3 regions of the Ensifer sp. 2TAB8 genome follow, and region 1 is predicted to be linked to each of the others. Evidence: predicted binding sites of a transcription regulator. Region 1 holds the regulator's gene; each other region holds the start of a gene.
The links. The regulator LexA, encoded in region 1, represses DNA repair genes until DNA is damaged. The targets are predictions, from matches to a motif close to TGTTCNNNNTGTGTTCNG.
Positions count from the first base shown of each region.

Region 1 (4,504 bases):
ACCATTCCGAGGAATAGGACGGTGGCGGCGGTTGAAGTCAACGCCAAGACGTCAGCCGACTGCCATTCGTCTTTCACCACGATTTGCGCGGCGTGAACGATGCGCCGCAACATCGCGATTGCGAAATACGCGCAGATACCGAACCTGCCGATGATGTCGGCGAAGAGCAACGTTCTACCCTTCAGCATCCAAATACCTCCCCCTCGATCGCCGGTAAGAATGCCACGGTTGCGAGCGGCTTCAAGCGTAACTTTAGAAGTTGCTTAATTCGGAAGGTCGACGCCATGTTGTGGCCGCCGCAGCACGACTATGTTTTGTTGGCCACGATGTCGAAATACGTCGTCGACGGATTTATGCGTTCTTTGAAGGGTTTGGTGTGTGGGAGCTCTTTCCGCGCCACGTCCAAGTTCGACAAGGGGCCGCGCCTCTTTAGGGGCGGCAGACAGCATCGGGAGTACGTGCTGAGCCTCGAAAAGATCGGCGAGATTGTCGTCAGAATCGCGCTCGCCGAGATCGATGTGAGGGACGAGCGCTTCTTGCAGAAGGCGATGAAGTGGCAGCGACCGATCCCGTCGCGACCCTCATGGACGCTCACAGGGCGGCCCGGAGGGCGCTATGACAGCCTTCCGCAGAGACAGTGACCTGCGACGTGTTCGTAGGCGGCGCGAAGGAGAAGCGGGGTTCAAGCACCTGCAGCTGGTGAGCGGGTTTCTGGCTCAGGATTCGCTGTGAACATGTCGCATTTCATGTCGTATGGATCCGCCGTCGCCGCGTGGAAGTGCAGGGAAAGCAAGGGAATCTCGTAGCAACATCGCGTTACGCGGAAGCGGTGTTTTTCCGCTTCGCGACGACTGCAACATATTGATTATATTGGTGAATGTATTTGGAGGCCTCGCCCGGAATTGAACCGGGGTACAAGGATTTGCAGTCCTCTGCGTCACCACTCCGCCACGAGGCCTCACGGCTCGGATAACCGAGCGTTGGCGGGGATTTAGAATGATTGCAGAAAATCCGCAAGAGGCATTTTCGGAAAAAGCACAAAGCGAATTTGCGGTTCGGGCGCTTTCCACAGGCAGAACGTCTGGCAATGTCGATTGCTCCTGCCCAGCGTGCAGCAATGCTTCAAGAGGAGGTCGGAACGATTGCCTTCCTCAGCTTACTCCGGGTTGAGACACCTGGGAGCTTTCGCTCAGGCGTGCCACACGCCCGCACAAGCCACGTCTTCTAAATCCCCTGCGGATCTTATCGCTTCGGTGAAATCGGTAGAGGGGGAACGATGACTCCGCTGACATCAGCCGCATCGATAGCGTCCGTCATCATCAAGCGGAGGCAATGGCTTATATGAAAACGAAACTTGTCCTGACGGCCTTGGCCCTCTTTGCTGCGACCACATTCGAGGCGCGGGCAGAGGACCTGGTTTTCAAGCTGAAGAACAACACAAATGCAGTTCTGACTAACTTCTACACGTCGCCGGTGGGCGTCAACGAGTGGGAAGACGATGTATTCGGCCGGCAGGTTCTGAACCCCGGCGAGAACATGGAGATCACCATCGCTGACGGTCGGGATGTCTGCAAGTACGACATGCGCTTCGAATTCGAAGAGGACTCGGGCCTTGATACGACCGAAGATACGCAGGACCTTTGCGAACTCGGTGAATACACCATCCACGAGTAAGCGGCGCGTTATCGGATAAACAAGAAGAGCCTCGCTACCCCAAGCGGCAGCGAGGCTCTTCAGAGTGCCGATTTTTTCTGGAGGTCAATGGTAGCGGCGGATCAGCCCAACGAGCTTGCCCTGGATCTTCACACGATCAGGCCCGAAGATCCGTGTCTCGTAGGCAGGGTTTGCGGCCTCAAGCGCAATCGATGCGCCCTTGCGTCGGAATCGCTTCAGCGTCGCTTCCTCGTCATCCACGAGCGCCACGATGATATCGCCGGGGTTGGCGGTATTGCCATTTCGGATGATCACGGTGTCGCCGTCGAAGATGCCGGCTTCGATCATCGAGTCGCCCTTGACTTCGAGGGCGTAGTGTTCGCCGTTGCCGATCATGTCGAGCGGAACGGTGATGTCGTGCGTGTTGTTCTGGATCGCCGAGATCGGCACACCGGCAGCGATGCGGCCCATGACCGGCACGGAAACTGATGTGTTTTCGGCCACCGGCGCCGGCTTCGGTGGTGCGGCAGGGGCTGCCGCCGGCGGCTTGCCGAGGCTTCCCTCGATCACGCTCGGCGAGAAGCCGCGACGCGGCTGCTGCTGGCTGGACGCGTAGGCTTCCGGAAGCTTGATGACCTCGAGCGCGCGGGCCCGGTTCGGAAGACGGCGAATGAACCCGCGTTCTTCGAGCGCGGTAATCAGACGGTGGATGCCGGACTTCGACGCCAGGTCGAGCGCATCCTTCATCTCATCGAATGACGGCGGGACGCCCGACTCCTTCATGCGTTCGTGAATGAACAGAAGCAATTCCTGTTGCTTGCGGGTCAGCATGGCACGTCGCTCCAGAAGGCGTGAAACAAATCAAGAACAGACACTATCTGTTCCATATGTGTTCTGCAAGTGCCTAAAATTCCGTGAATTCAGTCAATTGGCGCGACTGCGCGTGCTGATTGGTCACTTTTACGGGAGCAAAGCGGGTTTGGGTGATGATTGTGTGGCCGGCAACGGCCGCATTGGACCGCATCGGGCGAATCGCGAGCGTTCTGATGGCGAGGGTCAGGCCGGCTGCGTGGCGGCGCAGGCGTCTTCGAATTCCTTCACCGTCTCGGCGCTGTTGTCTTCGGGAAGCACCGCGTCCGCCGCATCGGTTGCCACGGGCGTGTCGCCGTCATAGACGAACGACTGGATGTAGAACGCAATGGCGCCCTTCCACACGTTGCGTCCATCAATCTGGTGGCAGGGTACGGCGCTTTCGAAGTCCGTCTGCAGTTCATCGACCGTGGCGGCACTGAGCTTGACGTCAGGCATGTTAGGCGATGCGACTATCGAAGCGAGAAGCAGGGCGGCAAGCACGGTGATCGTCCACTTTGAGGCAAGGGTGGGACTACGGGGCGGTTAACGATGTGAACCGCGCTTTCGTTCCGAAGTCCAGCAAACTTGGCGATCACTCTCATGTGTTCAACAGGTCTTTGAGTTCAGGCTGTGACCGTTTTGCGCCAGAGGTGCGCGGCGGCAAGGCCCTTGATCCTGGTGCGATCGGCCGACCCGCATTCGCATCGGTTGTGCCAGTCAATGTCCTCCCTGTTGGAGTGCGCAAATCCCTGTTGTGATCGCGCCGCATTGTCTCGACAGGTTGCAAAAATACGATAACTTTGCGGGGAAAGTGGGGTGGTTGCATGCATAGATTGTCGTTGGCGGTTCTCGGTCTGTTGGTGGCGGCCGGAGCGGCCTCTGCTGAAGAGGGCCGTTCGAATATCTGGAAGCGGATCAACGCCTGGACGGTCGGTTCCGATCCGTCCTTGGGCGGCTCGTGCTACGCGGCGACGAGCTATGACGCCGGCGCGATTCTTCGTATCGGCTTCTATCCAAAGGGATCGGCGAACCTGGCGTTTCTTTCGATCGGCAATGCCACCTGGAAATCGATCGAGCCGCAAAGAGAGTATGACGTTGCCTTGCAGCTCGACCGCGGCCGCCAGTGGCCGGCCGTTGCGTTCGGCGTGGACCTCACGGGTTCGAAGGCTCTGGTCGTCAATTTTTCCAATACCGACTTCTTCACCGAATTCGTGCGCAAGAATACGCTGGCGCTGGCGTTCGAAGGTCGTGTGGTGGCGAGCCTCAGCCTGCGTGATTCGATGAAGGCCGTCAGCGAGATGTTCAAATGCCAGGAGGCCGTGAACACGCTGATGCCGAGCGGCGGACAGGGGGAGGCCGCCGATCCGTTTGCGGGCGCCGGCAACAATGCGCCGAACAATGACCCGTTTGCGGGCGGCGGGCAGAGCAAGTCGTCGAAGGATCCCTTCGCCATGTAATTCCTTGGCGTGAGCACCGGTCCGCGCGAGAGGTGAATATTCCTAAAATATTGCGTGGGTACGGGTCGCCCACCCTCGACAGTCACGCGGCGACCCATCAAAATGCGAGCAAACGGGGGCTTTGCATGCGTAGATTGCTGTTCGGGTTGATGAGCTGTCTGATGGTGACGGGGCCAGCCGCGGCTGAAGAGTCCGAGATCATCAAGTGGAAGGAGGTCGGCGGCTGGATTGTTGCTTCCGACACGTCGATGGAAGGCTCGTGTTTCATTACGTCGATGTTCGAGGGCGGGGTCAGGCTGCGCCTGGGTTTCTATCCCAAGGGCTCCGAATCGCCACTCTACATGAGCTTTGCCAGCGACGACTGGAAGTCGCTCGAGATCGGCAAGGACTATGACCTGACGTTTCGCTTCGACAAGAGCGATCCCTGGAGCGCTTCGGCGACCGCCGCCGGAGACGAGAACGGCAAATTCCTCTTCGTGAATGTCACCGACCCCGAATTCCTCACAGGCTTCGTGCGCAAACGGGCTTTGGCGATCGCCTTC
Region 1 is NZ_JBFRGB010000007.1:233,573-238,076, reverse strand. Features, by position in the region: gene AB4Z53_RS14885 (methyltransferase family protein) at 1-188, opposite strand, end outside; gene AB4Z53_RS14880 (hypothetical protein) at 285-641, shown strand; tRNA gene AB4Z53_RS14875 (tRNA-Cys) at 885-958, opposite strand; gene AB4Z53_RS14870 (hypothetical protein) at 1,342-1,674, shown strand; gene lexA (transcriptional repressor LexA) at 1,759-2,484, opposite strand; gene AB4Z53_RS14860 (hypothetical protein) at 2,710-2,961, opposite strand; gene AB4Z53_RS14855 (hypothetical protein) at 3,330-3,962, shown strand; gene AB4Z53_RS14850 (hypothetical protein) at 4,088-4,504, shown strand, end outside.

Region 2 (4,504 bases), on a different contig from region 1:
GAGCCGTCATATTCGACGGTCAGCTTGAACCGCGGCATCAGCCGATCCTCGTGCCGGGCGCAACCGGTGTTCCGCGCAGGAAGTCGGCCGCTCCGAGCGCCTTGCCGCCGGCGCGCTGCAGGCGGGTCAGCCGAACCGCGCCTTCGCCGCAGGCGATCGTCAGGCTGTCGTCGAGCACCGTTCCGGCCTCACCCGTGCCGGAAGCGGGCTCGGAGTTCAGCACCTTGATGCGCTCCGGCTTGCCGGCGATTTCGAGCTCAAACCAGGCGCCCGGGAACGGCGACAGGCCGCGGATATGATCATGCACCTCGCGTGAAGGACGGGCGAAGTCGATGCGGGTTTCCGCCTTGCTGATCTTCTGGGCGTAGACGACACCATCCTCGGCCTGGACCGTCAGCGGCAGATCGTCGGCCTCGAGCTTCGCCATCGCTTCCCGCATCAGGCTGGCGCCAACCTGCATCAGGCGGTCGTGCAGCTCGCCACCGGTCATCGTCTCGCCGATCTGGACCGTCTTGGTGAGAGCGACCGGGCCCGTATCGAGCCCCTTTTCCATCTTCATCACCATCATGCCGGTCTCATGATCGCCGGCCATGATCGCGCGCTGGATGGGTGCGGCACCGCGCCAGCGTGGCAGCAGCGAGGCGTGGCCATTGTAGCAGCCGAGCTTGGTGCCCGTGAGGATGGCCTCGGGCAGAAGCAGGCCATAGGCGACGACGACGGCGACGTCGGCGTCGAAATCACGGAAGGTCTGGCGATCCGCCTCGTCCTTGAAGTTTAGCGGCGTCAGCACGGGAATGCCGAGCAGTTCAGCTGCCTGGTGCACCGGCGACTTCTGCAGATCGAGCCCGCGGCGACCACCGGGCCGTGGCGGCTGCGTATAAGCGGCAACGATCTGGTGACCGGCTTCTGCGAGCGCTGCCAGCGTCGGCACGGAAAATTCCGGCGTACCCATGAAGATGATGCGAAGCGACAAGGCGGTAACTCCGTCCTCTCAGATCACTTCATGCGGGGAAACGGCGAAATGATCTCATTCTCTGAAACAGGGCAACCCCGGGAGGAAAACCGTTTCACGCTTTTCCTGGAGTCAAATTCAGCCGTTCGCGCGATCTGTTCGCGACCGCTTGTGCGATCGAAGCTCAGATCGCCTTGGCGCCGCGCGTCTTGGCGGCCTTGGTGAACTTGCGGATCACCATGTCGCGCTTGAGCTTGGAGATGTGATCGATGAACAACACGCCGTTCAGGTGATCGATCTCGTGCTGCAGGCAGGTGGCGAGCAGGCCGTCGGCTTCGATCGTCTGCTGCTTGCCGTCACGGTCGAGATGCTTGACGGTGATCGACGCGGGGCGCTCGACCTCGGCGTAGTAATCCGGGATCGACAGGCAGCCTTCCTCGTAGACCGAATAGGTTTCGGACGAAGCGACGATCTCGGGATTGATGAAGACGAGCGGCGTCTTCTCATCGCCCTCTTTCGAAACGTCGAGCACCAGCATGCGCCTGGCGACACCGATCTGGATCGCGGCAAGGCCGATGCCGGGGGCATCGTACATGGTTTCGAGCATGTCGTCGGCCAGACGGCGGACGTCCGCGTCGACGGTTTCGATCGGCGTGGAAACCTGGCGAAGCACAGGATCGGGAAGGATGATAAGCGGCTTGATCGTCATGCTGCTCCCATAGCCGATCTTTCCATCGGCGTGCAAGGAAATTGGCTTGCCACCTTCGGCAGCCTTTCCTGGACGGGCCGGCGTTAACTGCACGGCGCGAATGTTCTTGTTTTGATCTACACATAACCAAAGAATCTGTTAGGTTTGGCGCATGGAACCTGCGCCTCTTCCCTTCGCCCAGCCGCTGTTTTTCATCGGCACCTTGCCGATCACCCTTGGCCATCTCGCGATTGCCGTCGGCCTGGTGGTCGTCGTTGCAATTTTGATGGCGCTTTCGCGGCGACGGGACAACGACGACGAGGAGCGGCAGGAGCAGATGGCAATGCTGCTCGCCGCCCAGACGGAGATGCAAGGGCGGGTCGCCGCCATGGCCGAGGTCTTCGGCGCGCGGCAGGCAGAACTCAACCAGACGCTCAGCCAGCGCATCGACGGCATGACCCATCGCATCGGCGCCTCGATCACCGAACAGACCAAGGCGACGCACGAAAACCTCAGGCGGCTGCAGGAACGGCTGGCGGTCATCGACAACGCCCAGAACAACATCCAGTCGCTGGCCAAGGACATGGCCGGGCTGCAGGCAATCCTTTCCAACAAGCAGACGCGCGGCGCCTTCGGGCAGTCGCGCATGGAAGCGATCATCGCCGACGGGCTGCCTATGGGCGCCTTCGCCTTCCAGACGACGCTGTCGAACGGTGCACGACCCGACTGCACGATCCGCATGCCGAACGGCCAGCCGCCGCTCGTCATCGACGCCAAGTTTCCGCTGGAAGCCTGGAACGCGATGCGTGACGCACCGGATGCCGAACGCCGCCAGCAGATCGCCCAGCTTTTCCGCCGCGACATGGAAACGCATGTGCGCGATATCGCCAGCAAATATCTGATCTCCGGAGAGACGCAGGACACCGCGTTCCTCTTCGTGCCGTCCGAATCGATCTTCGCCGAAATCCACGAGCATTTCGAAGCGATCGTACAGAAGGCACACCGCCAGCGGATCGTCATCGTTTCCCCTTCCCTGCTCCTGCTGTCGATCCAGGTGATTCAGGCGATCCTCAAGGATGCGCGCATGCGTGAGCAGGCGCATCTGATCCAGGGCGAAGTCGCCAGATTGATGGAGGATCTCGGCCGTCTCGACGAGCGCGTGCGCAAGCTCCAGGGCCATTTCGCCATGAGCCAGAAAGACGTCGAGGACATTCTGATCTCATCGAGCAAGCTTACCCGGCGCGGCGCAAAGATCGAGGCGCTCGAACTCGAGGCCGAAGGCGGCACGCAGGAAACGACCGACCCGCGCGCTGCCGTCGACAACCGGGTGGGGCAATTGCGCCTGCGGGTGGTTGACGAGGACTGAGGCTCTCGGGCACTCTCCGGCCCACTCTGCAATCCGACGGGAAATTTTCACATGATCACTGTTTTTGGGTCCATCAACATGGACCTGATCGCCACGACCGCACGCCTTCCGAAGCCGGGCGAGACCGTCGCCGGAACGGGCTTTTCGACCGCCGCCGGCGGCAAGGGCGCAAACCAGGCCCTGGCCGCACGACGTGCCGGAGCGACAGTGCAGATGGCGGGTGCGATCGGGGCCGACAGCTTCGCCGAAGGTGCCCTGGAACTCTTGAAGGGTGCCGGCACGGACATGTCGCTGACCAAGACGGTAGATGAGCCGACCGGCACCGCGCATATCCTCGTCGGTGGTGACGGCGAAAACGTCATCGTCGTGGTCGCGAGCGCCAATGCGACCGTCGACGAGGCCGATGCGGTGAAGGCCGTCGACGGCATGAAGCCTGGCGACACGTTGATGCTGCAACTCGAAATTCCGGCGGCATCCGTCGAGAGGGCCTTGAACGCAGCCAAACAGAAGGGCGTGCGTTCGGTCATCAACATCGCGCCGCTGACGCCGGATGCGGCACGTCTCGGTCGCATGGCCGATATCGTCATTGCCAACGAGACCGAATTCGAGCTGCTGGCCGGCAAGAGCGGCATCAGCAGTGCGGAGCGCGAAGACGCGATGAAGGCTCTCCATGCGGAGACCGGACAGACTGTCATCGTCACGCTTGGCGCCGATGGCGTCGTCGCGGTGCACGAGGGCGAAATCCAGCGTGCCAAGGGCCTGAAGATCGAACCGGTGGATACGGTCGGCGCCGGCGACACCTTCTGTGGCTATCTCGCGGCCAGCTTGGATGCCGGCATTGCCTTCCCCGATGCGTTGCGCCGTGCCGCAGTTGCCGGTTCGCTCGCCTGCCTCAAGCGCGGCGCGCAACCTTCGATCCCGCTTGCCACGGAAGTGGCATCACGCCTTTAGTTCGTAACGCGTCTGGGCCGGATCGACCGGACCCACAATGCGAATGCTCGGCGAAAACCAAGCCGAGTGCGGGCGAAACGCGCCCGCACTTTCTTCCTGCCACGCTCTGGCGCTCGGCCGTCTCCAGCCCTTGAAATCAGCGTTTGCGCAATCCGGACAGGCGATGTCGCGGAGATAAAACTTTGCGCGCAATTTTATCAAAGCGATCGGTAAAACAGCGTCCGCGTTGGCCCTATCTTAAGAATCTCCAGTCTATTCAGGACCCTGAGAGAGCCGGTCGAAAATGACCCGGTTGCCTCCGACATGCCGGTCGGCATCTGACGCTCCATGATGGAGTCCACCCCCATTGCGAAATGCGTCCACCGCAGGTGAAAGCCTGCGGACCTCCCAGCACGTGAGGATTTCATGTTCAAGTTCCAAGCCAAATCGCTGGCGACCAAACTGATCGCGGTGACAGGCGGCACGATCGCACTAGTCCTGCTCGCTTCGAATTTCGTTCTCATCTCCCAGACCCAGGATCGCGTCGAAACGCTGGTCCTCGAACAGG
Region 2 is NZ_JBFRGB010000001.1:762,090-766,593, forward strand. Features, by position in the region: gene truA (tRNA pseudouridine(38-40) synthase TruA) at 1-38, opposite strand, end outside; gene fmt (methionyl-tRNA formyltransferase) at 38-973, opposite strand; gene def (peptide deformylase) at 1,137-1,661, opposite strand; gene AB4Z53_RS03785 (DNA recombination protein RmuC) at 1,813-3,006, shown strand; gene AB4Z53_RS03790 (ribokinase) at 3,058-3,957, shown strand; gene AB4Z53_RS03795 (methyl-accepting chemotaxis protein) at 4,363-4,504, shown strand, end outside.
Region 2: the regulator LexA is predicted to act here: its motif matches at 1,763-1,780, upstream of AB4Z53_RS03785 (DNA recombination protein RmuC).

Region 3 (4,504 bases), on a different contig from region 1:
CGGCCTCGATATCGTCGGCGACAAACTTCTCGAGATCAACGTCTTCACGCCCGGCGGGCTCCAGACCATCCGTGAGCTTCACGATATCGATTTCTGCGACGAGATCCTGGATTCGCTGGAAAACAAGGTCGAGATCAGGAAAACCTATCGGGGATCACTCAGCAATCGAATTCTGTCTACGCTTTGAATCGGCCGGCCAATCCCTCGCACCATTCCCTTTTTGCACGACCTGTTGGCGGAACAGAACCGATCACCCGGTTGTTATTGTCGATGTTGCGCGCGGCGCATAGAGCGCGATTGCCGCAAGCGGGCGACAAGGGAGACAGTATTCCGGTGAATTTTCTACGCCAAATTGCCGCTGACGTGCAGTTGATGCTGCGCCGGCCGCCACGTATGCAATACGCGGCCTTGTGTTATCGCGTGCGCAACAACGCATTGGAAATCCTTCTCATAACCAGCCGGGACACCGGTCGCTGGGTCATTCCCAAGGGCTGGCCGATGAAGGGAAGGCGCGCGCACGAGGTGGCAGCGAGAGAGGCCTATGAAGAGGCTGGCGTGAAAGGCACCTGCCAGAAATTTCCGTTCGGCCACTACTTTTACAAGAAGCGGCTGGACCACGGGCTCAAGATTTCCTGCAGGGTTCAGCTCCACCCCCTGGAAGTCGCGCGCATGCGAGCGAAATTCCCCGAGAAGGGAGAGCGGAAGCTCGCCTGGTTCGACTATCGGGAAGCGGCCAAGCGCGTCGCAGAGCCATCGCTGCGCGACCAGATGCTCCGTTTCGGACAGCAATGCATTCCGCAGTGAACGCTGGTCTTAATGGACGCTGGCGATCTTGACGGCGTGGGCGAAATCTTCCGCCACCAGTTCGCTGATCGCGATCAGAACCTCTTCCACCGAAAACCCGGACTCGATCGTCTCGCGGATCAAAAGCTGGAGGTCCAGTTCGACGACGTCACGGCAATCCTCGAGCCGCTCCTCAGATACCGTGATGCTCTGCAGTTCTTCCATCGCGAGACTCCTCTTGACGTGGATTCTGCTGGTCTGCCCTCGCATGCTTGCTCTAACGCCCTTCCAACCCTTGGGAAGAGGTTTGAGTTCCGGCGAGAACCTCTCAAGAAGATCAAAGAATAAGATTCGCTGCAACGCCTTGCAGCGGCATGGAGCCGTTACCGGCCGCGGTCACCCCGGCGGCGTGGCCGGTCTGCATCGCTCGGCGGCTCTACCGGTCCTTCCCAGCCGAAGACACTGCGACCGCCAAACTCGTGCGATTGACGAAACTCACCGGCCACGATCTCCTTGAGATCCGGGCCGGTGGCATATTTCTCGAACTGGCGGGCCTGATCGTCGAGGCGCTTGAGGACTTGCATCTCTTCGTCGCGACCGAGCTTCGCCTTCGATACGGCGGATTTCATCACTCGGATCGTCTCGTCATACACCTTCAGGGGAACCGGGAACGGGTGGCGATCCTTGCCTCCATGGGCAAGCGAGAAGCGCGCCGGATCGGCGAACCGACACGGCGCGCCGTGCACCACTTCGGCCACCATCGCCAGCGCCTTGACCGTGCGCGCTCCAACGCCCGGCACCAATAGGAGATGCTCGAAATCCTCCGGGCCACGGTCGGCAGCCGCAGCAAGCGTTGCATGCAGGCGCTTCATGTTGACGTCTTCTTCGCGCACGTCGTGGTGCGCAGGCATGATCAGATGCGGCAGCATGGGCTGCGCGCTTTGCTTGCTCGCCCGCCTTGGCTCGATAACAGCAACCTCTCGGACGATCCGGTCCGGTCCGAGCGACGCGAGGAGATCGAGCTGGCCACTGCGCGAAGCCGCAGCGCGGCGGTCGGCAAGATTGACGATTTCGCCCTGCCGCGCACCTTCTATCGCCGTATGGGGCGAATCCACGAAGCTGCTGATCCCCTCGGAAAGCCAGTGGTAGCGCCGGGCCTGCCGCCTCTCGCCGTTCATGCCCTGCTGCACTACAACCCATTTACCGTCATCGGTAACGATGAAGCCGTGCAGGTAAAGGTCGAAGCCGTCTTGCACTGCCGCACTGTCGACCTTTGCGACGAGGCGACTGGTGGTCGCCAGGCCGCCTCCGTCGAGGCCCACGCGCTCGCCGATTGCAATCAACTCGCCCGGCGTCTCCCGGGAGTTCCGCCCTCGTCCGCCGCAGACATGGATACCAAGTTCGCCCGATAGCGGTAACAGACCACGTTTCAGGGCACCGATGACGCTGGTGGTGATGCCGGAGGAGTGCCAGTCCATGCCCATGACGCATCCGAAAGACTGAAACCAGAACGGATGCGCCAGCCGGCGGAGAAACTCGTCTCGCCCATATTCGATGACGATCGCCTGGGTGATGATCGCACCAAGTTTTGTCATGCGCTCGCCAAGCCACCGGGGAACCCGGCCACCGTGAAGCGGAAGATCGGCACTGCCTGCTCTCTGGACCATCCGGGCCTTATACACGGGCAGAAAGCCCTTTCACATAGGAAAGTTCCTCAAACGTTCTCATTTTTCGCGGCAAACTGCGAGACCGCGGCGGCTCGGTCGTGTCCGTGGGAAGGTGCTGCAGGTCGCCGAACAGCATCATCGCGAGACCTTGCCTTCGGGACGGTTCGACTGCATCAGCCCGAGTAAAACCCAAACTGCATTATGAACTCTACCTTTGCGCTTAAGATAGAGTTCAGCAATCGGCGATATGCTCCACGCTAGATTGCATTTGAACAGGGTTCAAAATGAGCGAGTTCCAAAACAGAGCTGTTCGATTGATGGTTGCTTCCTCAGGAGAGGATTCGACCAGTGATCTTGCTGTGCGTCGCGCAAAGGTTCTGACGACCGCGCTGGAACTCTATGACGCTTTGGGCGGATCGTCCGAACAACTTGAGGCCTGCATCGCGAAAAGGGATGCCGGGGCTCCGAGACGCATTGATCTGGTGATCGGCGATCTGATGATGGAGATGGCAACCATAAGCCACATTCACGACATCGACGTGATGCAGGCAGCACACAATGCTCTCGACAGCGGCATTCGCGAAACGACTTCCGCCTAATCGCGGACCAATCTCGCCAAACGCTTTTCCGTTCCGCGCCTTGGCGACCTTTCGCCATTAGTGCCTTCGGTGGTCGCTTGCCGATGTAGCGCTTTCGAGAACAACGATCCCGGAATAGAGCACCGGAGTGTCCTTCCGATCGCGAAAGCACCGACCAAAGGCGACGACCGAGACGTAGTGCCCGCCTCGCGTCTTTACGCGATAGGTCGATAGCTGGGCTCGCCCTCCCACCATGGTGGCGGCAATTTCCTTTGCCAGATACGGCCGGTCTTCCGGGTGAACCCGGTCGAGATAGAGCTTGAGCGGCAATCCGCGATTGGTCTCCGTCGCGATCAGTCCGAAAAGCTCCGCCAGAGCCGAGTCCGCGTAGACGAGGTCCTGTGTAATGTCCCAGGTGAAAATCCCGGAATCCGCAGTGTCCACATCGGCGAGATCCACAACGAAAGTGCGCTCTCTATCCCCTTCCATGGGCCTTCCTTATGTTCGGGGGATCATTACCCGGTGTGAATGGAACCTGTGTGAACGACACACGCAACACCGTCAATCAGTCGAATTGCGCGGACACATCAAAGGCGTGCCGATCGACCAGCTGGCGCAAGCAGGCATGCAGCCGCCCGTTGTAGCCGCCATCATTGTCCTCCAACATATCCAGATAGAACTGCGCTATGGCGCGAAATTCGCTGGCGTCGCGTGGGACACGCTGCTCAATCTCGATGAACGTTTGCTCCACGGTCCGTTCGAGCGAGCGGAACCGTTCCGTTTCATATTCGTCAACCAGCCCAAACAGTTGGCTCTGCGCCGCTTTGAATTGTGCGATGAGGTCCGTGACCTTCGCATCGCCATCTTGATCAGATCTATGCATTTCATCAATTTAGCACGCACTAACGAACAGAGCCAACTCCCACACTTGACGACTGTCATTTTAATTCGGATTTCCAAGCTCTTCCGCAATGAAGCGCCGAACAGTGTGACTTTTTAGCAGCAATATTTCGCCACCAAATCTTGAGGCGCTCGCTTGGCGATGCCGGTTCTCAGCACCAAGAGGTGGCGGAAAGCTAGAAGCGCGTTCGCAGGTAGTTCAGTTGAGCGTTCAGCCAATAGCGAACTTGTCTGGTCGCGGACTGGGCCTCATGCCCAAACTCCTGGGTATAGCGGCCTTCACACAACGTCGTGTCGACCACCCACAATCCGCCCGCCAAAAATGTCATCAACAGGAAGCCGCGCATGGCCGCACAGCATGAACATGCGATATTTCTAAAGTATTAACGGCGAGAAAAATCATTCGACCGACAAGCTTCGGCCAGCCGCCAGTCGCGTCGCTCGCGCAAGGGCGCGACGTCAAAAGGAACCTGCACCGGCAAGGCGGTGGCCCAGAGTCGGGTACTTTCGATTGAGCGCGGCAGGGGGACTGCGATCCCGCCAGCAATCGCAATCGGAAGAGGCTGACAAAGGCTT
Region 3 is NZ_JBFRGB010000008.1:205,798-210,301, reverse strand. Features, by position in the region: gene AB4Z53_RS16005 (glutathione synthetase) at 1-187, shown strand, start outside; gene AB4Z53_RS16000 (NUDIX hydrolase) at 334-804, shown strand; gene AB4Z53_RS15995 (hypothetical protein) at 814-1,008, opposite strand; gene AB4Z53_RS15990 (DUF763 domain-containing protein) at 1,167-2,450, opposite strand; gene AB4Z53_RS15985 (hypothetical protein) at 2,735-3,049, shown strand; gene AB4Z53_RS15980 (PAS domain-containing protein) at 3,107-3,517, opposite strand; gene AB4Z53_RS15975 (hypothetical protein) at 3,594-3,911, opposite strand.
Region 3: the regulator LexA is predicted to act here: its motif matches at 2,492-2,509, upstream of AB4Z53_RS15990 (DUF763 domain-containing protein).